2 linked regions of the Chitinimonas arctica genome follow. The protein of the gene in region 1 binds, or shares a complex with, the protein of each later gene. Links are inferred from orthologs where the notes say so. Each region holds a gene or a part of one and is shown in the gene's direction. Other genes may lie near its edges.

Region 1 (16,131 bases):
GCCTGCCCATGGCCGTCCTGCGCGCCCTGGCCGAAGCCGACGCCATGCGCGACCAGGCCCGCGCGCGGCGCGAGCTGGACAACGAACGACAGCTGCTGGGCGCGGTTCTGGCCACCGCCGGCGCCCTGATCGTCGTACTGGATCGCAATGGCCGCATCATGCAGATCAATCCCTCGGCGGAGCGCAGCATAGGCCAGAGCAAGGTGGATGCGATAGGCAAGGAATTCCGCCAGCTGTTCGCCTCGGTGGGCGAGAGCGAATGGGTCGGCAGCCAGCTGGACCGGCTGGAAGAACATGAGCGCAGCGATAGCAACTATGTCTCCTGGCGCAGCACCGTCGGCCATCTATCGGTACAGTGGTCGGCCGGCCGCTTGCCGGGCAGCCAGGCGGAGTACGCGGTACTGGCCGGCATCGATGTGACCGAACAGGAAATCGCCGAACAGCAGGCCTACTTCCTCCGCCACTACGACAGCCTCACCGGCCTGCCCAACCGGGCCTTGCTGGAACGCCGGCTGGATCAATTCCAGCCTACCGAAGGTGGCAATCTGCTGGCCCTGATCCTGATCGGCGTCGAGCGCCTGGCCGACGTGCGCGATAGCCTGGGCGTGGCCACCGGCGACCTGCTGCTGCGCGAGATATCGCGCCGGCTGGGCAGCTGGCAGCAGGCCGGCGATTGGCTAGCGCGGGTGGGCGACAATAACTTCGCCTTGATGCTGGAAGTCAGCGACGAAGTGGAACTGATCAATCAATTGCGCCACCTGCTGGAGCAGCTACGCAAACCCCATCGCCTGGATGACCGCGAGTTCTTCCTGCCGGCTTATCTGGGCGTGGTGGTGCACAACAACGAGGAACACGATCCGGCCGGGTCCTTGCAAGCCGCCGAGGCAGCCCTGCATCGCGCCATCCTCGACCAGGGCGAGGGGTATCAGCTCTACCAATCCACCTTGTCGAACGAAGCGGCCGAGAGGCTGATACTGGAAGGCGAATTGCGCCTGGCCTTGCAGGGCGAAGGCCAGCTGGTCCTGCACTACCAGCCGCAGGCGGACCTCGGCAGCGGCAAGGTGGTTGGCCTGGAAGCCCTGGTACGCTGGAACCATCCGCGCCTGGGCCTGGTCCCGCCGGCCCAGTTCATTCCCCTGGCCGAATCGTGCGGCTTGATCATCAAGTTGGGCGAGCAGGTTTTGCGCATGGCCTGCCACCAGGCGGCTGCCTGGCAACGGGCCGGCCTGCCGCCCGTCACGGTGGCCGTCAACCTCGCCGCAGCCCAATGGTCGCAAAGCAATCTGCTGGCCATCGTCAAATCCGCCCTGGCGGAAAGCGGACTCGATCCGCAATGGCTGGAGTTGGAACTGACCGAATCCACCTCCATGCACGACCCCAGCGCGACCATCAAGGTGATGGCGAATCTGCGCGCCATGGGCGTGCATATGTCGATCGACGATTTCGGCACCGGCTACTGCAATCTGAACTACCTGAAGCGCTTCCCGGTGGACAAGCTGAAGATCGACCGCAGCTTTGTCATGGAGATCACCACCGACCCGGATGATCTGGCCATTTCCCGCACCGTGGTCGCCATCGCTCACCAGCTTCGGCTGGAAGTGGTGGCCGAAGGCGTGGAAACCGAAGGACAACTGGCCTTGCTGGCCGACGCGGGGTGCGATCTGATTCAAGGTTACTTCTTCAGCCGGCCGCTTGCCGTGGAGGCTTGCACCGCCTTGCTGAGCGCCGGCACCACCCTGTCCGCCGGGCGGCGCCAGCGCTACAACCGCACCCTGCTGATGGTGGACGACGAGAGCAATATCCTGGCCTCGCTCCGTCGCCTGCTGCGCGGTAGCGGCTACCAGCTGTTGACCACCAACAGCCCGTTGGAAGCCTTTGAATTGCTGGCAACCCACGAGGTTGGCGTGATCGTGGCGGACCAGCGCATGCCGGAACTGAATGGCACCGAGTTGTTGAACCGGGTCAAGGATATGTATCCGGGCACGGTGCGCATGATCCTGTCGGGCTACACCGACCTGCAAACCGTGACCGACGCCGTCAATCGCGGCGCGATCTACAAGTTCCTGACCAAGCCCTGGGAGGACGATGCCCTGCTGGCTGTGCTGGAGGAAGCGTTCAGCAAGTACGAGCTGGATCGGAATGTCGCGGTCAGATAGCCGCAGGGTGTGACGGGTTCAGCAAGCGCCCTATCATCGCCTTCACGGCTTCCGCGGCCTTGGCGGGCTGCTCGAACGGAAAGTGATGTCCGCCCGCGAACTGCTCCAGCACGATGCCGAAATGCTGCCGCATATGCTTGAGGTCCGACGACCGCACATAATTCGAATCGCTGCCGCCGATAAAGCCGGTCGGTACCCGTAGCCGGCCGCGCTGGGCCGGAAAGGTATGGGGGATGGCGCAGTAGATGTCGTATTCCACTTGCGGACGGAATTTCAGGCTGACGCCCGCGCCGCTCGGTTCCGTACCGGCCTCCACGTAGTCGCGCAGGCAGCTGGGATCGAAGCCGCGGAACATGCCCCGCTCATGGAAGTGCCGGTAGGCCTCTTCCACATCGGCCCAGTCCCGGCGGCGGTTCAATGTGCCCCGTCCTGGCGTCAGGCGTTCGATGTAGCCCAGCCGCTTGCCCAGCCACAGCATGCTCGATACCGGCCGGCCGAAGATGGGTGAATCGAGCAGCACCACCGCGCGGAACAGCTCGGGCCGTTCCAGTGCGCACATAAAGGACAGGAATCCGCCCAGCGAGTGCCCCACCGCGATGACCGGCTCGGTGTAGCGCTGCTCGATATACGCCAGCGACTCCGCCACCAGATTGGGCCAACCGTCGCTTACCGGATAGCGCGGGTCGTGTCCCAGCATATTTACGTAGCCGACATCGTAGTCGGCTTGAAAATGGCCAAGAAATTGCCGGTAGCTTTCAGCGGTGAAGCTGTTGGCATGGGAGAAATGCAGGGCGGCTTTTTGTGTAGGCATGACTACCAAGCGATTGCTCGAATTTATGCTGCATCATAGTCCTTTTATATGCGGGAATCCAAGGGCGCCAAGTCTTTATCGTCCACCCGTCTGCTATACATAGTGCTGGGTAAGCTCTGAAAACGTCACCGAACCCACCGCCTTGACGACGCTACTTCGACGTATACCGATCAGCCTTTACTACATCGTGGTCGCGACGGCCTGGATCGGCTTGTCCGATCGTCTGCTGCTGACTTGGATCAGCTCCCCCGACTGGCTTGCCCACTGGCAGACCGTAAAAGGCGTGATCTTCGTGCTGGCCACGGGCGCCGCCTTGCATATGGTGTTGCGGCATAGCCAGCGCAGGCAGACCTTGGCGCGCCGTCGCATCCAGAATCTGAACGGCTTCTACAACGCCATCTCCAAGGTGGCGGATGCGGCCATGCGGGCAGACCAAAGCGGGCCGCTGTACAAGGCGGTTTGCGAGGCGGTCGTCGATAATCCCGGCATCCTCGTCAGCGCGGTCGCGCTGATCGAACCGGACGGAATGAGTATTCGCAGCCACTATGCGCTGGGTCCCGCCGCCGATCTTTACGACCAGCCCTTGTCCCTGGATCCGACCCACGAGAATGCCGCTTCGGTGTCCTTGCGCGCGATCCAGACACGCAAGCCCTGCATCTGCAACGATATCCGGCACGAGCCCGGTTTCGAGATCTGGCATGCGCAATACCTTTCGCGCCATATCAATGCCTTCGCCGCCTTCCCCGTCTTCGAGGAAGGCCAGCTGGTGGGGACCTTGACGGTCGCGAGCCGCCACCGCGACTATTTCAATATCGAGCTGGTGGAGCTATTGGAACGCCTGGCCGATGTCGTGTCCTTCGGCCAGGGCCATCTGCGCCGGCTCAAACGGCTGCGCTTGATGGATAGGCTGATCGAACGGGCCAACGATGGGGTGATCGTTACCGATCGCGAAGGCGTGATCCTGGCGGTCAATGCACGTTTCTGCCAGGTCAGCGGCTATGAATCGCACGAACTGCTGGGGCAAACCACCCGCTTGCTGCATTCGGCGCGGCAAGGTCCCAATTTTTTCCGCGATATGTGGCAGCGTCTGCTCCAGCAAGGCCATTGGCGCGGGCAGATCTGGAACCGGCGCAAGGGTGGCGATATCCATCCCGAATGGCTGACCATCTCCGCCGTACTGGATGAACAGGGCCAAACCGAACATTACCTGGCGGTCTATAGCGATCTCAGCGAGCGGATGGAGGCCGAGTTGCGCATACGCGAACTCAGCTCGCTCGATACCTTGACCGGCGTACTGAACGCGGAAGTCTTTCGCGCCAGGCTGGCCGAACACCTGCAAAAAACCCGCAAGAACCGGCGGCGCGCCCTGGTGGCGGTATTGAACCTGAACCGCTTGCGCGTCATCAACCAGGCCTACGGGCGGGAAAAGGGCGACCGCATTCTCAGCGAAATCGGCGAACGCCTGCGCGCACTCAATCTACCGGATGCCTTGATCGGGCGTTTGGGTGGCGATGAGTTCGGTATCGCCGTGGGCGGCCTGAATACGCTGGAGGACGTGATGCGCCACGCCCGGCGCATCGGCAGCAGCTTCAACGCCCTGTTTGCCCTGGATGCCGATACCCTGCTGATACGCCCCAGCATCGGCGCCGTCTGCTTTCCCGAACATGGCGACGACACGGTCACCGTATTGGCGAACGCCACCGCCGCCGTGCAGCGCTGCAAGCGCGAGGGCCTGGATACGGTGCGGCTTTACACGCCGGATCTGTCGCATGAAGTCAGCGCCCCTTTCGAACTGGAGCAGGATCTGCGCCGCGCCATCGATAATGGCGAACTATGGCTGGCCTTCCAGCCCCAGCTACGCATCAGCGACGGCACGCCGATCGGCATGGAAACCCTGCTGCGCTGGGATCATCCCACCCTGGGCGCCATATCGCCGGCCAAGTTCATCCCCGTCGCCGAAGAGTCCGGCCTGATCCTGCCCATCGGTGAGTGGATACTGTTCGAGGCCTGTCGCCATGCCGCCAAGTGGAACCGCGGCCGGGAACAGGCGCTGCGGGTGGCGGTCAATGTCTCCGCCGTGCAATTCCAGCGCCAGAATTGGCCACGGCTGGTGGAAAAGGCCTTGCTCGCCAGCGAGCTGGCGCCGGGCTGCCTGGAGCTGGAAGTGACCGAAAGCGTGGTGATGCAGCATATCGACGCGGTGGCCATGCGCTTGCGCGCGCTCAAGGCCCTGGGGGTGCAGCTGGCCATCGATGACTTCGGTACCGGCTACTCCTCCCTGGCCTACCTGAAGCGGCTGCCCATCGACCGGCTGAAGATCGACCAGAGCTTCGTGCGTGGCCTGCCGGGCGATGCCGGCGACGCGGCGATCGCCCGTGCCATCTGCGGCCTGGCCGTCAGCCTGGATTTCGAGACCATCGCGGAAGGGGTGGAAACCGCCGAACAGGCCGCCGCCCTCCTGGCCATGGGCTGTCCGGAAGCACAGGGCTGGCACTACGCCCGCGCCATGCCGGCGGCCGAATTCGAGCAGTGGTTGCACAAACACGGTTGAGTGATCCACCGGGCGTATAATCGGCGGCCTCGCAAGCTCCTGCCAGCCAAAAGATCATGCCGTCGCTGCTGCCACTTCCTCCTCTTCCCGCTCCGTCCCACCGTAGCCGCCTGGCGCTGCCGGCCGGCTCGGCCGATGCCAACCTGCTGGCCGCGCTGACTTCCCAGTGCCGCCCGCTGGTGGTGCTGACCGCCGACGCCCAGACCGCCAGCCGCTTGAAGGATGAAATCGCCTGGTTCGCGCCGGACAAGCTGGTGGTACTGCTGCCCGACTGGGAAACGCTGCCCTACGACAGCTTTTCGCCCCACCACGACCTGATTTCCGAGCGCTTGGCCACCCTCTGGCAAATTCGCCAGCAGCAAGCCGACGTGGTGATCGTCCCGGTGCAGACGGCGCTGATGCCCTTGCCGCCGGTGGAGTACCTCACCGCCTACAGCTTCTTTCTGAAGGCCAAGACGCGGCTGGACGTGGAAAAGCTGCGCAGCGACCTGGCCTTCGCCGGCTACAACCACGTCACCCAGGTCTATGGCCCCGGCGAATTTTCCATCCGCGGCGGCCTGATCGACCTGTTTCCCATGGGCTCGACCCTGCCCTACCGGCTCGACTTGTTCGATTCCGATATCGAAACCATCCGCACCTTCGATGTCGATACCCAGCGCAGCATCTATCCGGTCCCGGAGATCCGCCTGCTGCCGGCGCGCGAATTCCCGCTGGACGAGAACGGCCGTGCCAAGTTCCGTTCGCGCTTTCGCGAAGTGTTCGAGGGCGATCCGAGCAAATCGCGGGTATACAAGGATATTTCCAACGGCCTGATCCCGCCCGGGGTGGAGTACTACCTGCCCTTGTTCTTCGACCAGACCGCCACCTTGTTCGACTATTTGCCGGACGATGCCCTGCTGGTGCAGCACGGCGACCTGATGCAGGCCTGCGAACGCTTTTGGGTGGACACCCAAAGCCGCTACAAGATGCTGGCCGGCGACAAGGACAAGCCCTTGCTGCCGCCGAATGAACTGTTCGTGGGCGTCGACCAATTTTTCGCGCGGATGAAAGCCTATCGGCGGCTGGAACTGAGTGCGGCCGGCCCCTCGGTGGAGAATGCGGCGGAACAGGCCTGGCGCGAAGCCAGCGCACCCCTGCCCGATCTACGGGTGGACAGGCGGGCCGACAATCCCATCCAGAAACTGAGCGATTTTGTCGCCCGCTTCGACGGCCGCATCCTCTTGCTGGCCGAATCCCTGGGACGCCGGGAAACGCTGCACCAGTACTTCACCGAATACGGCCTGCCGGTCGCCGTTGCCGAGAACTGGCAGGCCTGCGAAAGCAGCGATGCACCGGTCCTGCTCAGCGCCTCGCCGCTCAGCAGCGGCTTTATCGCCGGCCGCCTGGCCCTGATCACCGAAGCCGATCTATACGGCCAGACCAGCACCTTGAGCCGGCGCAAGGCACAAAAGCGCAGCAACGCCGAAGGCATGCTGCGCGATCTGTCCGAACTCAAGATCGGCGACGCAGTGGTGCATGAGCAGCACGGTATCGGCCGCTATAAAGGGCTGATCAGCATGGACCTGGGCGAAGGCGCCTCGGAGATGCTGCACCTGGAGTATGCCGGCGGCGACACCCTCTATGTCCCGGTCGCGCAGCTGCATGTAATCAGCCGCTATGCCGGCGGTGCGGAAGATAGCGCGCCGCTGCACAAGCTGGGTTCCGGCCATTGGGAAAAGGCCAAGCGCAAGGCAGCCGAGCAGGTGCGCGATACCGCCGCCGAACTGCTCAATCTCTATGCCCGCCGTGCGGCACGAGAAGGCTATGCCTTTGGCTTCAACCCGCACGACTACGAAGCCTTCGCCGCCGGCTTCGGCTTCGATGAAACGGCCGACCAGGCCGGCGCCATCGAAGCGGTGGTGGCGGATATGACCAGCGGCAAGCCGATGGACCGCCTGATCTGCGGCGATGTCGGCTTCGGCAAGACCGAAGTGGCCCTGCGCGCCGCCTTTGTCGCGGTATCCGACGGCAAGCAGGTCGCGGTGCTGGTACCGACCACTCTGTTGGCCGAACAGCATTTCCAGAATTTCTCCGACCGATTCTCCGACCTGCCGGTGCGGGTAGCCGAGCTGAGTCGCTTCCGCTCCAAGAAGGAAGTGGATGCCGCCATCGCCGGCATGGAAGCCGGCACCATCGATATCGTGATCGGCACCCATAAGCTGGTGCAGGACGGCGTGAAGTTCAAGAACCTCGGCCTGGTCATCATCGATGAAGAACACCGCTTCGGCGTGCGGCATAAGGAGCAGCTCAAGGCCCTGCGCAGCGAAGTCGATGTGCTGACCCTCACGGCCACCCCGATACCGCGCACCCTGGCGATGTCGCTGGAAGGCCTGCGCGACTTTTCCATTATCGCCACCGCGCCCAATCGACGCCTGGCGATCAAGACCTTCGCCGCCAACTGGAGCGACGGCGTCATACGCGAAGCGGTGCTGCGCGAGCTGAAGCGCGGCGGCCAGGTGTTCTTCCTGCATAACGAGGTGGATACCATCGTCAATATGCAGGAGAAGCTGGCGGCGCTGCTGCCGGAAGCCCGTATCGGCGTGGCCCATGGCCAGATGCGCGAGCGGGATCTGGAACAGGTAATGCGCGATTTCAACCAGCAGCGCTTCAATCTGCTGCTGTGTACCACCATCATCGAGACCGGCATCGACATCCCCAATGCCAACACCATCATCATGAACCGGGCCGATAAATTCGGCCTGGCGCAGCTGCACCAACTACGCGGCCGGGTGGGCCGTTCGCATCACCAAGCCTATGCCTACCTGCTGGTGCCCGACCTGAAGACGCTGACGCCCTCGGCCAGCAAACGGCTGGAAGCGATCCAGCAGATGGAGGAGCTGGGTTCCGGCTTCTACCTGGCCATGCACGACCTGGAAATTCGCGGTGCCGGCGAAGTGCTGGGCGACGACCAGTCGGGCGAAATGCAGGAAATCGGCTTTTCGCTTTATTCGGCCATGCTCAATGAAGCGGTCAAGGCGCTCAAGAAGGGCATAGAACCGGATCTGAACGCACCGCTGGGCGTCGCCACCGAGATCAATCTGCATAGCCCGGCACTGCTGCCCGGCGATTACTGCCCCGATGTGCACGAACGCTTGGTGCTTTACAAGCGCCTGGCCAATTGCGAAAGCTCGGACGAGCTGGACGATATGCAGCAGGAATTGATCGACCGCTTCGGCCTGCTGCCGCCGCCGGCCAAGATCCTGCTGGACTGCCATCGCCTGCGCCTGCTGGCCAAGCCCCTGGGCGTGCTCAAGCTGGATGCGTCGGACAGCGCGATCTCGGTGCAATTCGCCAAGCAGAACAGCATCGATCCGATCAAGGTCCTCAAGCTGATCCAGACCAAGCGCAATTACAAGCTGGCCGGCCAAGACAAATTACGGGTGGAAAGCGCCCTGCCCGACCCGGCCTTGCGGGCGGCGCGGGTGAAGGAATTGCTGCAGGAACTGCGTTGATGACGCGGTCGCGGGCTAGTCGCACAAATTGCAACAAATCCGCGCCACCATGAATACATCAATAAACAAGCACTTCGGTGCGGGTCGCGGCGCGAGGCCGATCCATGCGCTTGTCTAGCCTTGTAGCGCCGACGGATTTTTCCGACAATCAAACCAACACCGGAGGACCTTGATGACCGTGGTACCCGACCTCGAACTGCCGATGACCGGCGATCAGGCATTCAATACCGCCGCGCTGCGCGGCACGCCCTACGTACTGTTTTTCTATCCCAAGGACAACACGCCCGGCTGTACCACCGAAAGCGGCGACTTCCGCGATCGGCATGAAGCCTTTTTGGCGGCCGGCTGCCGGCTCTACGGTGTCAGCCGCGACGGAATGAAGTCGCACGAGAACTTCAAGGCCAAGCTGGCCATGCCTTTCGAGCTGGTATCGGACCCGGATGAAACGCTGTGCAACGCTTTCGGCGTCATGAAGATGAAGAATATGTACGGCAAGCAGGTGCGCGGCGTGGAGCGCAGCACCTTCGTGGTGGATGGCGAAGGCCAGGTGGTGAAGGAATGGCGCGGCTTGAAGGTGCCGGGCCATGTCGATGACGTACTGGCTTTTGTACAGACGATGAAATAAGCGAAACGCCCGTTCCCGTGACGGGCGTTTTGCATGGTGCCCGCCCACCGGCCGAGATTCGGCCCGGGGTGGGCAGACAGGGGGGCCGGCACGGCAGATCGCCCGGCCCCGACGATATCCGGGAACAACGCGAGGAACCGTATGGCCGCCGTCCGTAAAGCCAAAACCACCAAGCTCTTTGTGCTGGATACCAACGTGCTGATGCACGACCCCACCAGCTTGTTTCGCTTCGAAGAACACGATATCTGCCTACCCATGGTCACCCTCGAGGAGCTGGACGACCATAAGAAGGGCATGAGCGAAGTCGCCCGCAATGCGCGCCAGGCCAGCCGCTTCCTGGACGATATCGTCCGCGGCAAGGAAAGCCAGATCGAAAAAGGCGTGGCCCTGGAAACCGCCTCCAAGGGCATGGCGTCCGGCCATCTGTTCCTGCAGACCTTGGCCGCCAAGGTCGATCTGCCGGTCGACCTGCCGGTCGGCAAGGCCGACAACCAGATCCTCACCGTGGTGATGCACCTGGCGCAGCTGCATCCGAAGCGCGAGGTGGTATTGGTGTCCAAGGACATCAATATGCGCATCAAGGCCCGCGCACTGGGCCTGCCGGCCGAAGACTACTTCAACGACCAGGTGCTGGAAGACACCGACCTGCTGTATTCCGGCATACGCGAAATCGACCAGGCCTTCTGGGAAAAAAACGGCAAGGATATGAAAAGCTGGCAAGAAGGCGGCCGCGCCTTCTACCAGCTCAATGGCAGCGACTGCGCCAGCCTGCTGCTGAACCAGATGATCTGGCAGGAAGCGGAAAAACCCTTCCTGGCCATGGTAAAGACGGTCGAAGGCAAGACGGCGGTGCTGGAGTCGGTCAAGGACTACAGTCACCCCAAGAACGCCATTTGGGGCATCACCGCCCGCAATCGCGAGCAGAATTTCGCCATCAATCTGCTGATGAACCCCGATATCGACTTCGTCACCCTGCTGGGCCAGGCCGGTACCGGCAAGACCCTGCTGACGCTGGCGTCCGCCTTGATGATGACCCTGGAGGAAAAGCGCTACAGCGAGATCATCATGACCCGGGTCACCGTCCCGGTCGGCGAGGACATCGGCTTCCTGCCCGGCACCGAGGAAGAAAAGATGGCGCCGTGGATGGGCGCGCTGGACGACAACCTCGATGTGCTCAACCAGACCGACGGCGAATCGGGCGAATGGGGCCGCGCCGCCACCCGCGACCTGATCCGCTCGCGCATCAAGATCAAGTCGCTCAACTTTATGCGGGGCCGCACCTTCCTCAACAAGTTCCTGATCATCGACGAGGCGCAGAATCTTACCCCCAAGCAGATGAAGACCCTGATCACCCGTGCCGGCCCGGGCACCAAGGTGGTCTGCCTGGGCAATATCGCCCAGATCGACACCCCCTACCTGACCGAGGGCTCGTCCGGGCTGACCTATGTGGTGGACCGCTTCAAGGGCTGGGGCCACTCCGGCCACGTCACCTTGCAACGCGGCGAGCGTTCGCGGCTGGCGGACCACGCGGCCGAGGTGCTGTAGCGGCGCCCGCTCAAGGTGTTGCGGGGATGGGGGCCGTCCTTGCAAGCGGCCCCCTTGCGTTTATTGCAGGTTTAACTTGAACGCACCCCGTCTAAACTTAGGTACACCTTAAAGGGGCGTTTAATGACGATTATTGCCGTATTCAACCAGAAGGGCGGCGTAGGCAAGACCACCACCACCGCCAATCTGGCCGCCGCCATGGCCAAGAACGGACTGACGCCGCTCGCAATCGATCTGGACCCGCAGGCGCATCTCACCGCCTTATCCGGATTGAACCCAAAGGTGGAAAGAACGGTCTATAGCTTTTTCAACCAGCAGACGCCGCTTTCCGACCTGGTTACCCAGCTACCCAACCAGGTCAATCTGATCCCCTCCCATATGGAACTGGCCCGGGTGGATATGATGCTCAGCCAGAACCGGCACGACCTGCGCCGCCTCAAGAAAGCCATGGCGGAAGAAATGCTGTCCAGCAGCGATACGCCGGTCCTGATCGACTGCTGTCCCATGCTGGGCGTGCTATCCCTATCGGCCCTGATGGCGGCCGACGTGGTACTGGTACCGGTCACCGCCGAATACCTGGCCATGAATGGCGCCCAACAACTGGACCAGACCTTGAAGGGCCTTGCCACCAAGGGTCTTTATCGTCCCCGCAAGGTGTTTATCAACCGCTATCAACGCGGCCACACCACCTCGGAGAAGGTCGCCCATGAACTGACGCGACGGTATGGGAAGGATTTTTGCAATACTCGCGTGTTCGAAAGCCAAAGCGTGCTGGAGAGCGTCGGGCAAAATAAGGATGTCTTCAGCTTTGCGCCAGACTCCGAAGGCGCTGAGGACTTCAGCTATCTCCTGGACGAATTGATAGAATCGGGTTTTATTAAGGTGAATATGTGATTTTTCGCGTTTTACTTGCCCTCTTACTGGCCCTGTCGGCCCACGCGGCCGATATCGACAGCCTGTGGGACTACGACAAGCCCGCCGTTTCGGAAGCACGTTTTCGGGCTGCCCTGGCCAAGGCGAAAGCCGCCGGCAATACCGAACAGGCGGCGGAACTACTGACCCAGATCGCCCGCGCCCAAGGCCTGCAAGGCCGCCTGCCGGAAGCCAATACCACCCTGGACGCCCTCTTGCCCGAGCTGGGCCAGTTGCCGCCGGCCGTCAGCGTGCGCTACCTGTTGGAGCGCGGCCGCCTGATCAATACGGCCGGCGAACCGAAAAAAGCCTGGCGCTGGTTCCGCACGGCCCTGCTGCAAGCGCAGAAGCACCAGTTGGACCTGTATCTGATCGATGCCATGCATATGCTGGGCATCGTCGATAACGGCAAGGCCACCATCGAATGGAATAGCCAAGCCATCGCCCTGGCCGAGCAAAGCAAGGCGCCCCACGCGCAAGACTGGCTGGGCTCCCTGTACAACAACCTCGGCTGGGCCTATCACGACCAGAAGGACTACGCCAAGGCGCTGGATTATCTGCGCCGGGCCCAGCGCTGGCACGAACAGCGCGGCACGGGTCGGCCGCTGCTGGTGGCCCGCTGGAGCGTGGCCAAGGTACTGCGCGAAACCGGCGAACATGAAAAAGCCCTGGCCATCCAGACCGATATCGAACGGGCCTGGGTGCGCCTGGGCGAACAGGATGGCTACGTCTACGAGGAAATCGCCGAGAACTTGCTGGCCCTGGGCGAGCGCCAGCAGGCGCGCGTTTATTTCGGACGTACCTTGGCGGTGCTCAGCAAGGATGAATGGCTGGTCAAGACCGAGCCGGCAAGGCTGGCGAGGATACGGGAGTTGGCGGAATAGGTGCGTGTCGAACGGCATTGACCGGTAGCATCGGCTCCTCAAACAAACGCCCCGCATAAGTGGGGTGAATACAGGGCGGTGGCTCGGCTCACATTACGCCGAGCCGAGTCCTATTGCATCGTCTAGAAATAGAAGATAACCGTGCTTAACGAAATGTAATGCGCAATGCTGCAACTGCATCATCTATCGGCACGAAGAAGTTCAGGTTCTGACTTGCGCGACCAATCATATAACCTTGGACAGCAATACCAACTACGCGGCCATCTGCGGCAACCAACGGCCCACCTGAATTCCCGGGATGAACCTGCGCATCGCTTTGCAGGAATTTTTGTCCGCGATCATCACGGTAAGCCGATACAATCCCGCGAGTGACGGTAATGTCAAGCTCGTCGCGGAGCGGGGTTCCAATAGCAAAAACGTCTGTGCCAACCGCCGGCTGAGTCGAGCGCGCCAAGGTCGCTGCGGGCAAATTTTCCTCGCGTAGTTTTAGAAGTGCGACGTCGCGAGCGCTATCGGCGCGAACCACATCGGCAACAATCTTACGACCGTTCGCCAAGCGCACAGTCACAAAGCGTGCCTCCCGAACCACATGTTCGTTCGTGATTGCATATCCTTCTGGGGATATGATGAATCCGCTCCCATGTCCGCTTCCAGCATATACGGTCAGTGTGGCATTGCGTGCAGCCTCTAACGAAACACCCAATGGACTCGCCGATTTCAAATTAAGTGTAACTGAGTCCTCTGCTATGCTATTTATTCCACCGGTAGCTACCGATTTACCTCCTAGTTCGCGCCGCGTAACAAGGTCGTTGAACTTCCGATCTGCTAAGAGGTTTTGAACGGACAAACCAAATGCATTTGCGAGGTTCTTCTCGATTCCCATTGGTGCGCTACTGTCGCTTTGGTATGACCCTTCCGTTGTAACTTCGTAAACAACCTTGCGCTCTAACTGTCCATATACCTGCCAAGCAACTTGAACATAAGCACCGCCCTTGGAATCTCGATAGTTGCCAAAGCCTGCCAACGGGTAGCATGCACTAAGTTCGAGCTTGTTCACCTGGCCTGCCACGAGTAGCTCTGCCTTCCATGTCGACGGATCGTCAAACAGCGCGTTTGGGTCGCCGACTACTGGATAGTTGTACTTCTGCAATTCTTCGCGGAAGGTTTCGGTTAGCTCATCATCCGTTATATTGATCCTTCCACCTCGCCACTCCACAGTACCGGAGGGGACACAGGCGAAACCAATATAGTTCTTGCCGACTTCCTCTCCGCGCCGGAGTTTGACGACGACCTTCTTGAGCTGGATGGGCTTGGCGTCGACTCCCCGCGGCACCTCCAGTGCACTATGCACTTGGGCCTGTCGAACAGGTGTGGCGCACCCGCTAAGTAAAGCCAGCCCAGCCACGACTACAAATAAGCCCCGACGCGAGGTTGTTTGCCAGCAATACATCCTACCCTCCCACATATTGGGCCAGGATAACGGCTAGCCTGGCGATTTGGTTTCTCCAGAGAAGCACAGCATCTATATGGTCTTTCAACTCACCAAGCCCACTAAGCGCAATTATGTATAGCCTATATGACCTGTTGCCTACAGTGTTTTGTCTCAGATCGACAGGCAAGGGCGCTATTGTATGTGCTGTGGAAATTGGCAACGACAAGGCCCGTGCCAGCACTTTCCCACCTGCCGGTCCGCATTCGTCTATCGGCGTAAAAACCGCCAGCCTGTACTGCTAAATTTGCACGTGCCATTCACCCTGCATGAAAAACCGACAATGACGCTTCGTGCGAGCGTTAACGTCTAATCGCGAGCCACTGCTGCACTTTCTTTTGCTATCCGGTCGAGATTTTTCTGCGCGTCAGCGTGCCCTTGAGCAGCAGATTTTCGGTACAGGTCGAGTGCTTGCCGATCATCCCGAGTCAACCCTAGGCCGTGTTCGTACAGATGACCGAGTTTGTTCTGCGCAAAAGCATCCCCTTGTGCTGCGGCCTTGCGATACCAGGCAGCGGCTTGGGCATAATCTTGCTGCACCCCACGGCCAGCCTCATACAATGTCGCCATGCTCGCTTCCGCAGTGGCCAGCCTCTGTTCGGCACTTTTTCGATACCACATCATCGCTTGCGCGTAGTCCTGCGGCACACCATGGCCCTGTTCGAACATATCCCCAACATTGCACTGGGCAGCGGGATGTCCTTGATCCGCAGCCTTGCGATACCAGGCCATTGCTTGTGCATGATCCCGCGGCACATCGGAGCCTTTCATATAGATCATGCCGAGATTGAACTGAGCGCGGGAGAAACCCTTCTCGGCGGCCTTTCGAAGCCAGAAAAACGCTTGCGGAAAATCTCGCGACACGCTTTTGCCATCTAAAAAGAGCACGCCCAACGCGTTCTGAGCAACTGGCAGCCCCTGTTTGGCTGCCCTTCGGTACCAGGCGATAGCCTGTTCATCATCCTGCGGCACGCCGAGCCCCTGCTGGTACATCCATCCGAGGTTGGTCTGAGCAGTCGCACGCCCCTGCTCAGCGGCTTTGCCGCACCAGCTCAGTGCCTGCTAATTATCTTGCGGCACGCCAAGGCCACCAAGGTACAGCGTACAAAGATTGGTCTGCGCATCCGCATTGCCCTGCTGCGCGCTCTTGCGATACCAAGCCAAAGCTTGCAGGTGGTCCTGCGCAACTTCCTGACCTAGCTGATACATTGCGCCCAGCTTGTTTTGGGCGGCGGCATGGCCGCTTTCCGCCAACGCACGCACCCCATCGAGTGTCGCCTGCTGAAGGTCCGTTTTATGTCCATTCAATCCCGCCCAGGCCATACCGGACAATCCCACTGCCATGGTAAGCAGCCAAATACGTACTTTCATTTCAATTCCCTTTGCTTACTGCGCATCAGCGATTTTAGCTGGGCCCCACCACCCCCGCCCTGATCTCGAATTCAACCGTCTCCAAACGCTCGCGCAGCACCGTCTGCTGGTGGCTGAGATGCACCCGGTTCACACGGCCTGTCGCGCCAGCGCATCAAGGTGGCCCGTCTCGTCGCACCCCAATTTTTGAGTAAATTCAACTTTCAGGGAAGATCTAAGTTGCTCTTAGCATTGTTCCACGATGCTTTTTGTTGGACAAAAAATCCCACATTTAATAGGGCGGTCTTCTCGATAGC
Region 2 (15,552 bases), 3.2 Mb from region 1 along the record:
ATGAACTATCCATTGCGCGCATTGCTCGGCGCAAGCTTATGTATAACCCTGGCCGCTTGTGGAGGCGGCAGCGGCGACGACGCGGCCGATCGGGAAATGGAGAAAGAAATCGCCAAGCATCCCGAGTGGCGTCAATACACGCCAATGGCCAATATCGACGCCATGATCAAGGACTACAAGAAGCTGAAGGAAGATAAGTCCGAAGCCGTCAAGATACGTCCCAAGCTATTGGCGACTGTGATCGGCGTCAACCCGCTGGATAAGGATCAAGGCCCTGCCTTGGCCAAGGAGTTTGGTCTGATCTACCGCCCCGAACTGTTGGTGGCGGCGGTCTATACCCCTAAGGGCTGGACGATGCTGGCCGTGAAGTCCGGCATGAATTTGAAGGAGGGCGATGTGCTCGAGATCGATCTCCCGGCGGCCAACGACTTCTCCGATCTCGAAAAAATAGATACCGTCACCAAGGAGCTCGACGCCTTGAAGGCCGATGGCAGCGTTGGTATTCGCGCGGTGCATCCCGAGTGCAAAGGCGAGAATGTGTCTTCCGCTGAATACACGCTCACCTGCAATGGCATCGCCGCGCCGTATTTCCATAATGAAAGCGAGTTTCCCAAGGATGGCATGGGTTGGGTCACCGCTGACGGCAAGGCGCCGGAAGTACCCAAAGCGCCGGAGCGACCCGAAAAGCCACGTCCGATTACCCAGGAATAAGCAGGAAATGACTTACGGCCCTGTCGGCCTGCCGCATGGGCGCTTTTGATGGGGTCGTTCAAGCACTACGGCATAAGGCATCGGTGCCGTTGGTAAAGCCGGTGCGGCGGCGATGACAAGGTGCGAATGGAGAATATCAGCTGGATTCCGGCGAGTTGTAATTGATTCTTGACACGCCGGGTGGGATTTTATATTTCGGCGTAGGCTTTGCCCATGCTGGTAAAAAGTATTTTTCGTCACTATCCTGCCTGGCCCTACATGACCAGCGGAAATAGCAAATGCCTGTTGATAATACGACCCCCGAACACCTTAAAGATATTGATAATTATATAAATAAGGTCATTGGCCCGTGGGCTACGCAGGCGCGCCTATCCTCTTTGATTGCGAAGGATTTCGACGAAATGAAGCTCGATGAGAGCATCGATGCGTCCATAAGGAGTTTCTCTTTCGGCAAGGGCGGTACCGATAACGGCGACCGGGAGGTCGGCAGGCCCGAATTTGTTCAGATCGCACCGTCCCGGGCAGGTAATAATCCCGTACCACAGGAAGAGGCAAACAACGTCATTCATAGAGGCATGGTCGAGTACGAAATGCACGACGGTAAACCCGTGGTCACCCTTTACATGTCCATCATGAACGAAAGCACGGACGGTAAGCACAAAGATATCCAGCAGGATCCGGTTACGAAAAAAATCAATATCCAGACTGGTTATGAAAAACCGCAAGCCAATGGCGAGCCTCAAAACGATCAGCAGCCGATTTGGATAAACGCGGGCCAACCCTTGCGCGCCATGAAGTGGATGGAAAAATATAAGGCAGAGAACGCCAAGGACGTAAGAATTACGCCTGGCTCGCCGGTGTTTCAGCCTTTGATACGCACTTTCAAGTTGCCGGCCGAAGACTATAAAACGATATCCGAGAACGCGATCCTCGAATACGACGCTGGTTCCGATAAGACGAAGACGTTCAACGTCGATCGGCATTATGCTTCAGATCAATTCGGCATTCGCGGCCAGGATCTCGAGACCTTGAAGGAAAAAGCGATTCCTGGCTCTCTGGTTACTTATACCGACGACCCAAGGCAATTGGACGAAGCAACCAGAACGCTGCAGAATGCTGGCACGATTGAGCCCGCAGATAAGTTGCGTAGAGCGCTCGGCGTTATCGACAACCCCGAGATGGTTCGCGAAGTATGGGTCAAGGCCGATACCGGTGACTTCAGAAAGCAGAAGGAATTTGAAAGCACGGCTGAAAAGCTGATGAATATTCATGCCGTCTGGTCTGGCAACGATGATCTTCTCGGACCAAGATGGCAGGCAATGCCTGAAAGCGCGAGATTGCCCCGCCTACGCAATGAGTTGGCTGGTCTTGGTAATAAAGCGAACCCGGCGCCCGGCGAAAACAAGCTGGAAATCTGTGACGAGCATTGGCAGCAGATTGTTGCCATACATAAAGTCGGCAAAGAGGCCATCGAACTGCAAAACACACAAAAACTGCAGGAGCCGCCGAATGTGAATGCGGGGGACACACCACAGCAGGCGGCGGTACGCCGCAAGCAAGCGGACGATCAGTTCAATAGATCCGTCAAAGTTCTGAAGGAAGGGCACTCCCCTTCCGCCGCAACGCGGAAAATAACAGGGGAAGGCCAGGCGCAGCAATTGGCGCGCTCGAACAGTCGGGGATGAACGTAGGCATGTGCCGTGTACTGGCGCATCGCTCGCTGGTATAAGCGCGCAGCTAGCCAACTGCGTTATAAGCGGGGTCGGGGATACCCGGCCCCCGACCGTAACTGGAGGTGCCGTGCTGTGCGAATCTTGATTCCCGACGACTATGCCCTGGCGTGCCAGGGGCTGGATTGTTTGCGCAAACTGCAGGATCACCAGCTGACTATCCTGGACGATCTTTCTCGCGACCCATCGGCGGATGCCATGCTGGCGGAGGCCGAATGCTTGCTGTTGATCAGGGAACGCACCCAGGTCGATGCCGAGTTCCTGCGTCGTACCCCACATCTCAAAGTGATCAGCCAGACCGGCAAACTGGCACGCAATATCGATCTTGATGCCTGCGCTGCCGCCGGAGTGGCGGTGGTGGACAGTATCGGCTCCCCCCATGCTCCGGCGGAGCTCGCCTGGTTGCTGATGATGGCGGCACGCCGTCAGTTCGTAAGCAATGTGAACGCACTCTACCAGGGGCAGTGGCAGGGTCCCATGGGTCGCATCATGCGTGGTCAGACCTTGGGCATCCTGGGTTTTGGCAAGATCGGCAAGCTGGTGGCTGGCTACGCTCACGCCTTTGGTATGCGGGTGATGGTTTGGGGTAGCGAGCGTGCCCGCACCGAAGCGCAGGCCTGTGGCTACGAGGCCGCGCCGAGCCGGCAAGCCTTCTTTGCAAGCGCCGATATTCTCAGCCTTCATCTTCGGCTGGTGGAGGGCACCGAGCGTTCAGTTACCGCAACAGACTTGGCCCGGATGAAACCCGATGCCTTGCTGGTCAATATCAGCCGCGCCGAGTTGATCGAACAAGGCGCGCTGGAGGCTGCCCTGCGCGCAGGGCATCCGGGCTTTGCGGCGCTCGATGTTTTTGAAGCCGAACCGATCTATGCGGTGGATCATCCATTACTGCAAATGCCAAATGTGCTTTGCACGCCGCACATGGGGTATGTGGAGCGGGACAGCTACGAGCTTTATTTAAGTAGCGCGATAGACAAGTTGCTGCAGGTGCTGGCGGGGGATGGCAGCCAGGTACTTAACGGTGTTTGTCCGGAAGCGCCTCGGCAATAAAAAATCCCGGCAAACACAAGGCATGCCGGGATTTTTTTCGCGAAATAGCGATAGCTTTGCTTAGAACGGAATATCGTCCTCAAAATCATCAAAGCTTTGCGGTTTCTGCGGCGCAGGGCGGGACTGGCCGCCGGCTGCCGGTGCGTCGCCCTGGTAGCCGCCGCTTGCCGGCGCGCGCGATGGCGCGGATTCGTTGTAGCTCGGCGGGGTCTGGTCGTACTCGGTGCCGCCGCCCGTACCGCCGCCGCTGCGGCCGCCCAGCATCTTCATTTCATCGGCCAGGATTTCGGTGGTGTAGCGGTCCTGGCCGGTGGTCTTGTCTTGCCACTTGCGGGTCTGCAGGCGGCCTTCGATATAGACCTGGCTACCTTTCTTCAGGTACTGGCCGGCGATCTCGGCCAGGCGGCGGTACATGACGATATTGTGCCATTCGGTCTTCTCGTTCTTCTGGCCGCTATTCTTGTCCTTCCACGACTCGGTGGTAGCGATGCTGAAATTGCAGATGGCCGTGCCGTCCGGCATATAGCGCATTTCGGGGTCTCGGCCTAGATTGCCGATCAGCAGGACCTTGTTGAGCGATGCCATATGAAAATCTCCGGTGTTGGTAGGGTGGAAGCGTTTGAGCGCCATCCACCTTGATTGCATGTTCTATGTACGAATCGGTTTGCAGGTAAGGACTACAGGTCGAGCAAGCCTACAGGTCGAGCAAGCGTTTTGCGCCGGCCTCATCCCAGCCTTCGCGCAGCACCTTGAGGTAGGCCACGCCTTCCTCGGCGATCACGACGGCTTCTTTTACACCGTCAAGGCGTGCCAGTTGCCGGGCTAGTTCGGCGGCGTTGCCCAACTGCGCGTCGGCGATATGGTACATCATCGTCCGCACCGGCATGGGCGGCTTGAGGCCCAGGGTCACCAGTAACCAGATGCCGATCAACACGGCGCAGAACACATGGACCGGCAGGGCGCCGCCATGGTGGTAAAGCCAGCCGCCGGCCGCCGATCCCACGGCGAAGCCCAATGCCTGGGTGGTGTTGTATACACCCATCGCAGTGCCCTTGGCGTCGGCCGGGGCAATCTTGGAAATCAGGCTGGGCTGGGTCGCTTCCAGAATATTGAAGGCGATAAAGTAAACGCCCAACCACGCGACGATACGGGGAACGGTGTCGAAGCCGCCGGCCATGCCCAGTTGCGCCAGCAGCATCAGGGCCACTGCCGCCAGGAAGACCTGTTTGAGCTTGTTCCTGGTCTCGGCGACGATCACCGCCGGCACCATCAATACAAAACCGACGGCCATGACCGGCAGATAGATTTTCCAATGCTCGCTCGATGCCAGCCCGGCGGTTTCCACCAGTGCCAGCGGCAGGGTAACGAACAGCGCCATCTGCGCCGCATGCAGGGCGAAGACGCCATAGTTCAGGCGCAGCAATTGCGGATCGCGCAGTACGTCGCCCAGACGCTTGGGATTGGCTTCGGCATCGGAGTGGAAGCGGCTCTGCGAGGGATCGGGAATGATCTTCCATACCCCGGCTATGGCGGCCAGCGCCAAGCCGGCTGTCAGCCAGAATATGCCAGACAAGCCTATCTGCCCGGCCAGCGCGGGGGCGGCCACCAGGGAGACGGCAAAGGTGACGCCTATGCTGCCGCCTACCATGGCCATGGCCTTGGTGCGGTTCTCCTCGCGGGTCAGGTCGGCCAGCAGGGCGGTGATGGCGGCGGAAATCGCGCCGGCGCCGGCAATGGCGCGACCGATCGCGATCCAGACCAGGTCATGGGCCAGGGCTGCCACCACGCTGCCCAGGATCAGCATCAGCAATCCGCCATAGATGACCGGCTTGCGGCCGATACGGTCGGACAGCATGCCCAGCGGTAGCTGCAGCATGGCCTGGGTAAGGCCGTAGATGCCAAGGGCGAAACCGACCAAGGTGTGGTTGTCGCCGCCGGGCAACTGGCGCGCATAGAGGGCGAACACCGGCAAGACCAGGAACATGCCCAGCATGCGCAAGGCATACAGGCCAGCGAGACCGGCGGAAGCGCGAAGTTCGAGCGGGGACATGGACACCGATAGGGATGCGAAAGGCGGGATTCTACCAAATTCGCAGGTGAAACCTGTGGCGGGGTGACCGGCCGCAAGTTTGCTCGCGAAAAAATCGTTGCTTGCTCAGTAGGGCGTAGGGCTCGGCGGGGTTGTCAACTTCAGCTAGTAGGGTGTTTTGCAATGCTATTGTAATACGCCTTTAAATGGGCCAATTCAATTCGCGAGCCGATAGTGATCAGCTTATCGGCGGCAATGCCCCCGGTTTTTCTGAATTGTTCGATTTCTTCAGCTGAAAGGAGGGAGTCTCCGGTGGCCGATGGTTTTTTCAATTCTTCAATTGCGGCAAGCGCATGTTCTGGGTTTGGAGTGCCATCGGAAGTCTTCTCTAAGTACCAGCAGTTGATGGAAGAGCTGGAGTCGAGCATCAGCATATATTCACTGCGCGTGTTATCGCTGGTTTGTGCTCCAGCCCACTTATATAAACGGGTTATGACGCTAGCTTTATTTTCACCGGAAAGTACGGTTAAAGTGCTGCTGGGGTCCGAAAGCCATTTCGGTGGATTGCTTTGCAGATTTTTGGAAACGTGTGGACTAAGTCCTTGGTGGTCTTTAAGTTGCATCAGCTCTATGGGTGGGTATTTTTTGCCCTGCTCGCCATAGAGGCCTAGGGAAATGATTCCATCTTCGCAGGTCAGTTTAAGTTGGCTTTTGTCAGGCAGTAGATTTAATCCCTTGACCGAGTCAAGCATAATACTCGTGTTGGACATGAAACGGTGCAACGCCTCGGGGGTCGATATGCCTTTGAAATCCTTCGTCGCCTGGTGGAGTTTGTGCACGAGGATTTTTATGTTATTTTCTTTAATCTTGAGCTCGCGATGGAATTTCCCGCCTAAGAGATATTTACTAAAGAAGTCTTGTATGCGTACAAGTATGCCCTCGCTGGTTGCCCTGTCTTGGGCTGTGCTTAAATCTTCGGTCTTTAAACTTTCGCCTATAATTTTGAAACGATCCTGGCTCAGTTTGTTGCGATTGATTGTAGTCATTTGATTCCCTTTTTTATGAGTGTTTCGCAAAAATTCATACTCTTGTTATAAATAATGCCAATCAATGATCAACGCTTCTACAAACAGCAGGCAATTTTAGCTTTTGTGCAGATTCGCCAAGTCCGCCGCCAGTAAAGGGTTCACCCCAGACTGGCAATGTTGTCGTCATGAAATGCTCCGGAAGTGGCACTTCCTGGCCCACTGTCCGCCACCCGCCCCCTCACCGTCACGCTCTAGCCGGCCAACTCCGGTAAACTCTCCGGTCGCCCTTTCGCCATCCGAGCCAGGCCATGAGCTACCGTCCCATCGATTCGAACAATCTGATCCGTATTCGTGGTGCGCGCACCCACAATTTGAAGAATGTGAACCTGGATCTGCCGCGGCACCAGCTGGTGGTGATCACCGGCCTGAGCGGTTCGGGCAAGTCTTCGCTGGCCTTCGATACGCTCTATGCCGAGGGGCAGCGGCGCTATGTGGAAAGCCTGTCGGCCTATGCGCGCCAATTTCTGCAGTTGATGGAAAAGCCCGATGTGGACCTGATCGAAGGCCTTAGCCCGGCGATCTCCATCGAGCAGAAGGCCACCAGCCACAATCCGCGCTCGACGGTCGGCACGGTCACCGAGATCCACGACTATCTGCGGCTGCTGTATGCCCGGGTGGGCACGCCGTATTGCCCCGACCACAAACAACCGCTGGAGTCGCAGACGGTCAGCCAGATGGTGGATCACGTACTGGGTCTGCCGGAAGACACGAAATTGATGGTGTTGGCCCCCGTCATCATGGGCAAGAAGGGTGAAAACCTCGATCTGTTCGACGAGCTTCGCGCGCAAGGTTTTGTGCGGGTGCGGGTGGACGGCGAGGTGTACGAGATCGACGCCGTGCCGAAGCTGGACAAGAACAAGAAGCACACCATCGAAGTGGTGGTGGACAGGCTGAAGGTGCGCGAGGACCTGAAGCAGCGCTTGGCCGAATCGTTCGAGACCGCCTTGCGGCACGCGGACGGCCGCGCGATCGCGGTGGAGATGGAAAGCGGTAAGGAATACTGGTTCTCGGCCAAGTTCGCCTGTCCCATCTGCAGCTATTCCTTGCCTGAGCTGGAGCCGCGGCTGTTCTCCTTCAATAACCCGATGGGTGCTTGCCCGAAGTGCGATGGCCTGGGCGCCATCCAGTTCTTCGATCCCAAGCGGGTGGCGGCGTTTCCGCACCTATCGCTGGCGGCAGGCACCATCAAGGGCTGGGACAAGCGCAATCAGTTCTACTTCCAGATGCTGCAAGGCCTGGCGGAACACTATGGTTTCGACGTGGATGCCCCCTGGGATACCCTCAGCGAGGAAGTACAGCATGTTGTGCTGAGCGGTTCGGGCAAGGAAGAAATCCGGTTTATCTACCTGAACGAAAAGGGCAACAAGTTCGAACGGGCCCATCCTTTCGAAGGCATCATCCCCAATCTGGAACGGCGCTATCGCGAAACCGATTCCTTGGCCGTACGCGAAGAGCTGGCCAAATATCTGAACAATCAGCCTTGTCCCGTCTGCTACGGCGCGCGCCTGCGGCTGGAGGCCCGCCACGTGCTGATCGGCGGCAAGAATATCTTCGAGGTCAGCCAACTCTCCCTGCGCAATTCCAGCACCTTCTTCGCCGAGCTGAGCCTGCAAGGCAACAAGGCGCAGATCGCCGAGAAGATCGTCAAGGAAGTGGGCGACAGGCTGGGCTTCCTGGTCAATGTCGGCCTGGACTATCTGTCGCTGGACCGTTCGGCCGATACGCTGAGCGGCGGCGAGGCGCAGCGTATCCGGCTGGCCTCGCAGATCGGCTCGGGGCTGACCGGGGTGATGTATGTGCTGGACGAGCCGTCCATCGGTCTGCACCAGCGCGACAACGACCGGCTATTGCTGACGCTCAAGCGCCTGCGCGATCTGGGTAATAGCGTGATCGTGGTCGAGCACGACGAAGATGCCATCCGCGCGGCCGACTGCCTGGTCGATATGGGTCCGGGCGCCGGCGTGCATGGCGGCTATGTGCTGGGAGTGGGGCGGCCGGAAGAGATCATGGCCAACCCCGATTCCATTACCGGACAATATCTGTCCGGTGTTCGCAAGATCGCCGTGCCGACCCAGCGCCGCCAACCCCAGGCCGATCGCTGGCTGACGCTGAAGGGCGCGCGCGGCAACAATCTCAAGGGTGTGGATCTGGCGCTGCCGCTGGGCATGATGGTCTGCATCACCGGCGTATCGGGTTCGGGCAAATCCACCCTGATCAACGATACCCTCTATACCGCTGCGGCACGGCACATCTACGGCAGCAACGGCGAACCGGCCGCCCACGACGAGATCCATGGCCTGGACCAGTTCGACAAGGTGATCAATGTCGACCAGTCGCCCATCGGCCGCACGCCCCGTTCCAACCCGGCCACCTATACCGGCCTGTTCACGCCTATCCGCGATCTGTACGCCGGCGTGCCCATGTCGCGCGAGCGCGGCTACGGGCCGGGCCGTTTTTCCTTCAACGTCAAGGGCGGACGCTGCGAGGCCTGCCAGGGGGATGGCGTGATCAAGGTGGAGATGCACTTCCTGCCGGATGTCTATGTGCCTTGCGATGTCTGTCACGGCAAGCGCTACAACCGCGAAACGCTGGAAGTGCAATACAAGGGCAAGAACATCACCGAAGTGCTGGAAATGACCGTGGAGCTTGCCCGCGAGTTCTTCGACGCGGTGCCCACTATTGCCCGCAAGCTGCAGACCCTGATGGACGTCGGCCTCAGCTATATTCGGCTGGGCCAGTCGGCGACCACCTTGTCCGGGGGCGAAGCGCAGCGGGTCAAGCTGGCGCTGGAATTGTCCAAGCGCGATACCGGCCGCACGCTCTATATCCTGGATGAACCCACTACCGGGCTGCATTTCCAGGATATCGACCTGCTGCTGACGGTGTTGCAGCGGCTGACCGAGCACGGCAATTCGGTGGTGGTGATCGAGCACAATCTGGACGTGATCAAGACCGCCGACTGGCTGATCGACCTGGGCCCGGAAGGCGGGGCGGGCGGCGGGCAAATTATCGCGACCGGTACGCCGGAAGACGTAGCAGCCAATCCCATCAGTTATACCGGTCACTATCTGAAGAAATTATTGGCGAACTGATCACGTTCGCTTAAGCCGGGTTTATCCCCGTTCTGCCCATCCCTCGGGCGGTGTGCCAGGCCGGCCGCCGCCCCGCAAGCGAAGGAAGCGCCATGAATGCCAATCAGCACAACCCAGTCGTCGCCCGTATCCCCGCCTTGCGGCAAGCCATGCAGGCACATGGCCTGGCGGCCTACATCGTGCCGTCGGCCGATCCGCATTTGTCCGAGTACCTGCCGGCGCGCTGGCAAGGCCGGCGCTGGCTGACCGGTTTCCATGGTTCGGTCGGTACGCTGGTGGTGACCGCCGACTTTGCCGGCCTGTGGGTGGATAGCCGCTATTGGACCCAGGCGGAGGCCGAACTGAGCGGTTCCGGCATCGCCATGATGAAGATTCCGGTAGCCAGCAGCGCCCAGCATCTGGACTGGCTGGCCGCCAATGTGGCGACCGGCGCCAGCGTTGGCGTTGACGGTGCCGTATTGGGCTTGCTGGCAGCGCGTGCCCTGCAGGCTGCCTTGGACGGCAAGGGCATCGCCCTGCGTACCGAACTGGATCTGTTGGAAACAGCGTGGCCCGAGCGGGCCGGCCTGCCGAGCGCCGCCATTTACCAGCACGAAGCGCCGTACGCGACCATGACACGCGCCGCCAAGCTGGCCCTGGTTCGCGCCGAAATGGCCAAGCTGGGTGCCGACCAGCACTTTATCTCTACCCTGGACGACCTGGCCTGGCTGTTCAATCTGCGCGGCGCCGATGTGAACTACAACCCGGTGTTCGTCGGCCATGCCTTGCTGGGCTTGTCGGAAGCGACCCTGTTTGTCGCCGCCGGCAAGATCGATGCGGCGCTGGCGGCCCTGCTTGCCGCCGACGGCGTCAGGATCGCCGCTTACCAGGACGCGGGCGCCGCGCTGGCTGCCCTGCCGGCCACGGCCCGGCTATTGATCGATCCGCGCCGTATCACCTTGGGCCTGCGCCAGGCCGTGCCCGCCGAGGTCGAGGTGATCGAGGCCATCAATCCGTCTACCTTCGCCAAATCGCGCAAGCATGAGGCGGAGGCGGGTTTTGTCCGGCAGGCCATGGAGCAGGACGGCGCCGCGCTGTGCGAATTCTTCAGCTGGCTGGAAGGCGCGCTGGGGCGCGAGCGGGTGACCGAACTGGATATCGATAAACAGATCACCGCCGCCCGCGCTCGGCGCTCCGGCTTTGTCTGCCCCAGCTTCGCCACCATCGCCGGATTCAATGGCAACGGCGCGATGCCGCATTACCGGGCTACCGAGGCCAACCATGCCGTGATCGAAGGCGACGGCTTGCTGCTGATCGACTCCGGCGGACAGTACTTGGGCGGCACCACCGATATCACCCGGGTAGTCGGCGTGGGACAGGTCAGTGCCGCGCAGAAGCGCGACTGCAGCCTGGTCCTGAAAGGCATGATAGGACTGGCGACCGCCCGTTTTCCTCGCGGTACCAAGAGCCCGACGCTGGACGCGCTGGCCCGTGCGCCGATCTGGGCCGAACTGATCGACTATGGTCATGGCACCGGCCATGGCGTGGGGTATTTCCTGAATGTGCACGAAGGCCCGCAGGTGATTTCGCCGCACGCCGCGCCGGAAGCCCACACGGCCATGGAACCCGGCATGATCACTTCCGATGAGCCCGGCATCTATCGGCCAGGCCAATGGGGTGTGCGGATCGAGAACCTGCTGCTGAACGTGTCGGCCGGCAGCGGCGAGTTCGGCGAGTTCCTGGCCTTCGAAACCCTCACCCTCTGTCCCATCGACACCCGCTGCCTGGACCATGCGCTGCTGCGGGCCGATGAAATCGCCTGGCTGAACAGCTACCACGCGATGGTGCGCGAACGTCTGCAGCCGCATGTGAGCGGCGCGGCGCGCGATTGGCTGCTGCAGCGCACCGAAGCCATCTGATCAATCCGTCCGAACCTCAACCAAGTAGGAAATCGCATCCATGCCCACGTCGTTTGCTTCCTTCCGCTGGGGCCGTTGGCTATCAGCCGTGCTGCTGCTTATCGCCTTGCTTGGCGCGGCCTATGTCTGGGCGGTGCTGAACTGGAACTATGCGGAGGGCGAGCGGGCCGGCTTCGTACAGAAGCTGTCGCGCAAGGGCTGGATCTGCAAGACCTGGGAAGGCGAGCTGGCCATTATCAATATGCCCGGGACGCTGACCGAGAAATTCACCTTCACCGTCCACGACGAGAAGCTGGTGACGGCCATCAACAACAGCCTGGGACGTAAGGTGACGCTCTACTACGAGCAGCATGTGGGGGTGCCGACCAGCTGTTTTGGCGACACCATGTATTACATTACGCGGGTACGGACGGTGGATTAGGAACGCGCTGAACGAACATGGAGGCCTCCGCCTCCATGTTTGGACGTCCCTGGCGTTACGCAGCCGAGACTATTTCTTCAGCACCAGCTCCAGCATCCGGTCGGCGAGATCCGACGGGCTATTGCTGCCATCGCTCTTGTACCATTGGATGGTCCAATGCAGGCCGCCCAGCAGGAGCTTGCGCAGCAGGCGGGTATCCTGGTGCACCAGGCCGGCCTTGGCGGCTTCGTCCAGCACCAGTTGCCAATCGCGCTCGTAGGCATCGCGCAGCTTGATCAACTCGGCGCGGGCTTTTTCCGACAGGCTGGGCCATTCGTACAGCAGCACCGACAAGGCGCCCTTGTCGTCGCCCAGCAGGGTGTCCAGATGGACACGGCACAAGGTGCGCAGGCGATCCAGCGGCGTCTTGGCATTAGCCAATGCTTCTTCGGCGCGGTCGGTCAGATCGCCGATGCCGGCGGCCATCACGGCGACCAGCATCTCTTCCTTGGTGCGGAAGTGATAGAACAGGCTGCCCGATTGCATACCCACGGCCTGGGCCAGGTCGCGCACCGTCGTCCGCTCATAGCCTTGTTCCTTGAACAGGCGGCTGGCGGCGGCGATCAGTTCGGCCCGGCGTGTCTTCTCTTCTGGTGTGGTCATGATGCTTTTCTGGTTGGGGCCATCTATACGAAGCTTTGTTGCATCAGGTGGCGAACAAAATCCAAAGACTGGATGGCGCATTTTATACGCAATCGCTAGTGTGGTGTACCTGAAATAGCATTAATTAATAACTTTGCCTGCACGAGCAATGGCCTCAAGGATTGAATCTGCGCTTTTGCGCCATACAAAGGGCTTCGGGTTGGTGTTGTGGATGTCCAAGTAGTGGCGGATTGACTGCTCTAGATCGGCGACGCTGCTGTGGGCACTACGCTTGATCCACTTCTCACTGATTTGTGAGAAAAAACGCTCCACAAGGTTGAGCCAGGAGGCCGAAGTTGGCGTGAAGTGCAGATGGTAGCGTGGCCTGCTGGCGAACCAGGCACGCACCTTCTCCGTCTTGTGCGTCCCGTAATTGTCCATGATCAGGTGGATATCCAGGTCTGCCGGTACGCTTGCGTCGATGGTATTGAGGAACTGCAGAAATTCGACGCTCCGGTGGCGACGTTTGAGTTGGCCAATGACCTTGCCAGTGGCCACATCCAGAGCTGCGAACAGCGAAGTCGTCCCGTGCCGCTTGTAATCGTGTGTCCGGGTTTCTGCTTTGCCGAACGTAAGCGGAAGTGAAGGCTGCGTTCTATCCAGTGCCTGAATCTGGCTCTTCTCATCCACGCAGAGCACCAAGGCACGATCCGGCGGGGCGAGGTACAAGCCCACCACATCGCGGACCTTATCGACAAAATTCGGATCGGTGGAAAACTTGAACGTCTCCAGCCGATGGGGCTTGAGCCCGAACGCGTGCCAAATGCGCTGCACTGTGGACGCCGACACGCCTGTTGCCTTGCTCATCGTGCGCACGCTCCAGTGCGTCGCGTCAGTAGGCTTACTGTTCCGGACACGATCAATCACCGCCTGAACGTGTTCGTCTAGCACCGTGCGAGGCCGCCCCGACCTCGGTGCATCGGTCAGCCCTGCCAGACCATACGACTCGTACCGACGACGCCACCTTGAGACGGTCTGCGCAGTGGTATCCAGCCGCTTCGCGATCTCTTTGCCTCCTTCGCCGTCAGCACAACTGAGCACAATCTGAATTCGTAGCTTCTCATCGGCCGGCGCCTTGCGCAGCGCCAAACGTGCATTCAGCTCTCTGCGCTGCTCTTCGGATAGTTCCAGCTTCTTGATCGGGCGGCCCGTTCTGGTCATCGTCATAGTCTCCATGAGCTATTGAACTACGACAATTATACCAAATATTTAATTAATTCTACTTTTGAGACACCACACTAGGTCAAGCGCACGCTTGTCAGCCCACCATGGACCGTAAGTGGCGGAGAGAGGGACCCTGGCCGGTCCGAATTACCCGCCAAATGCCCGCCGCCGCGGATTTCCAGCCAGGCGCCAAATAAGTGATAGCGCCGGGCCGATACGGCAAGTCATTGATATGGAAGGATGGTAGTAGCTATCCCGGTGCAATTGGTGAAAGAGCATAAAGTGATGTGATTGCATTTTTTCTGCGCCTCCCCAAGCATGTTAATAAAGCCACATAGGCGATCAGGAGTATTCCATGCGTATTGCCTTTCTTTTGACCCTGTTTTGTACGAGCGCATTCGCCGCCGGGGTGGATTCCTTTACCCCCCAAGGCGCGGTACGCGATGTACGGCAAGCCAAGGCGCTGTTCTCCGAGGCGATGGTTCGCTTTGGCGATCCGCGCCTGGCAGATCCTTTCGAAATCCGCTGCGGCGAAGAAAAAGGGACCGGTCGCTGGATCGATGACAAGACCTGGGTCTATGACTTCGTCCGCGACGTACCGTCCGCTGCTTCCTGCCAATTCGATCTCAAGGCAGGATTGAAAACGCTCAAGGGCACACCTTTGCCCGCCGCCGCCTTCGCTTTCAATACCGGCGGCCCCGAGCCGGGTGGCCCCAATCAGATGCTCTGGCCTTCCAGCGGCGAAACGATCGATGCGAGCCAGGTATTCATCGTGCCGTTCGGTGCGCCGCCCACCCTGCAGAGCCTGCTGGCCAAGACCCGCTGTGAAGTGGAAGGTATCCGTGAACGCATGCCGGTGACCGTGCTGACGCCGGCCGAGCGCACCAAACTATTCCTTGGTTTCTTCGGTAAGGACACCAGGAGTTGGCCGGTCAATGCCGAGGCGCTGCGTTGCCAGCGGCCCTTGCCGGCCGATACCAAGGTCGAACTGGTTTTCGATGCGGGCCTGGCCGCCGCCAATGGCTTGAGCCTGCGCGAACCGATGCGCTTCGAATACCGTGTCCGTCCCAAGTTCACCGCCTGGGTCGGCTGTGAACGCACGCGCGACAAAGCGGCCTGCATTCCGATTTCACCTATTACCCTGAATTTCAGTACCGCGGTGAGTCTGGCGCAAGCCAAGGCGGCGGTTTTGAGCAGCGCGGACGGCAAACAGCGTTGGTCGCCCGAACCCTTCTCCGAACAGGATATCGAGACGATCGAGGACGAGGCCGGCAAGCGCATCCAGCAGGTCAGCTCGATGCGCTTCAAACCCTTGTTTCCCGAGAGCACCACCCTGCGTATGGCCCTGCCGGCCAATCTACGCGACGAATATGGCCGGGTACTGAGCAATGCCGCGCAGTTTCCGCAAACGGTCAAGATCGATAGTTTTCCCGCGCTGGCCAAGTTCGCCGCCGATTTCGGCGTTGTCGAGCGCAGCGTTGGCGTATTGCCGGTGACGGTGCGCAATGTGGGCGAGGCCGCCAAGGCTGCCGCGACGCCCCCTCCTCCAAGCGGGGTAATGGACAAGCTGGCCGATATGGCCAAGCGTGCCACCGGCAGCGAGGAAAAACCGGCGCCCGCCGGCCTGGGCTTGCCCTACCGCCAGCTGAATGTGAATAAGGAAGCCGATATCCTGCGCTGGTATCTGC

What was found.
Region 2: the proteins of mfd (region 1) and uvrA are in contact, whole or in part, in a crystal structure (PDB 4DFC), measured with the Escherichia coli proteins. The link is inferred for Chitinimonas arctica from one-to-one orthologs.

The regions. Positions count from the first base shown.
Region 1 is NZ_CP041730.1:166,509-182,639, forward strand. The notes cover bases 5,219-9,209. They hold mfd (transcription-repair coupling factor), read left to right. Parts: upstream 5,219-5,574; coding sequence 5,575-9,009; downstream 9,010-9,209. Other genes in these bases: FNU76_RS00835 (putative bifunctional diguanylate cyclase/phosphodiesterase), read left to right, coding at 5,219-5,518; FNU76_RS00845 (peroxiredoxin), read left to right, coding at 9,182-9,209. In the rest of the region: FNU76_RS00825 (EAL domain-containing protein), read left to right, coding at 1-2,156; FNU76_RS00830 (alpha/beta fold hydrolase), read right to left, coding at 2,149-2,967; more of FNU76_RS00835, read left to right, coding at 3,110-5,218; more of FNU76_RS00845, read left to right, coding at 9,210-9,634; FNU76_RS00850 (PhoH family protein), read left to right, coding at 9,776-11,179; FNU76_RS00855 (ParA family protein), read left to right, coding at 11,303-12,073; FNU76_RS00860 (tetratricopeptide repeat protein), read left to right, coding at 12,070-12,975; FNU76_RS00865 (S1C family serine protease), read right to left, coding at 13,121-14,326; FNU76_RS25135 (tetratricopeptide repeat protein), read right to left, coding at 14,774-15,196; FNU76_RS00880 (DUF416 family protein), read right to left, coding at 16,039-16,131. UniProt on the Escherichia coli protein: Couples transcription and DNA repair by recognizing RNA polymerase (RNAP) stalled at DNA lesions. Mediates ATP-dependent release of RNAP and its truncated transcript from the DNA, and recruitment of nucleotide excision repair machinery to the damaged site.
Region 2 is NZ_CP041730.1:3,364,946-3,380,497, forward strand. What follows is about bases 6,489-9,900. They hold uvrA (excinuclease ABC subunit UvrA), read left to right. Parts: upstream 6,489-6,856; coding sequence 6,857-9,700; downstream 9,701-9,900. Other genes in these bases: FNU76_RS15200 (hypothetical protein), read right to left, coding at 6,489-6,566; FNU76_RS15210 (aminopeptidase P family protein), read left to right, coding at 9,793-9,900. Also shown: FNU76_RS15175 (hypothetical protein), read left to right, coding at 1-711; FNU76_RS15180 (hypothetical protein), read left to right, coding at 990-2,396; FNU76_RS15185 (D-2-hydroxyacid dehydrogenase family protein), read left to right, coding at 2,517-3,491; FNU76_RS15190 (single-stranded DNA-binding protein), read right to left, coding at 3,552-4,076; FNU76_RS15195 (MFS transporter), read right to left, coding at 4,186-5,541; more of FNU76_RS15200, read right to left, coding at 5,682-6,488; more of FNU76_RS15210, read left to right, coding at 9,901-11,598; FNU76_RS15215 (hypothetical protein), read left to right, coding at 11,639-12,019; FNU76_RS15220 (TetR/AcrR family transcriptional regulator), read right to left, coding at 12,089-12,661; FNU76_RS15225 (IS630 family transposase), read right to left, coding at 12,782-13,861; FNU76_RS15230 (MG2 domain-containing protein), read left to right, coding at 14,220-15,552. UniProt on the Escherichia coli protein: The UvrABC repair system catalyzes the recognition and processing of DNA lesions. UvrA is an ATPase and a DNA-binding protein. A damage recognition complex composed of 2 UvrA and 2 UvrB subunits scans DNA for abnormalities.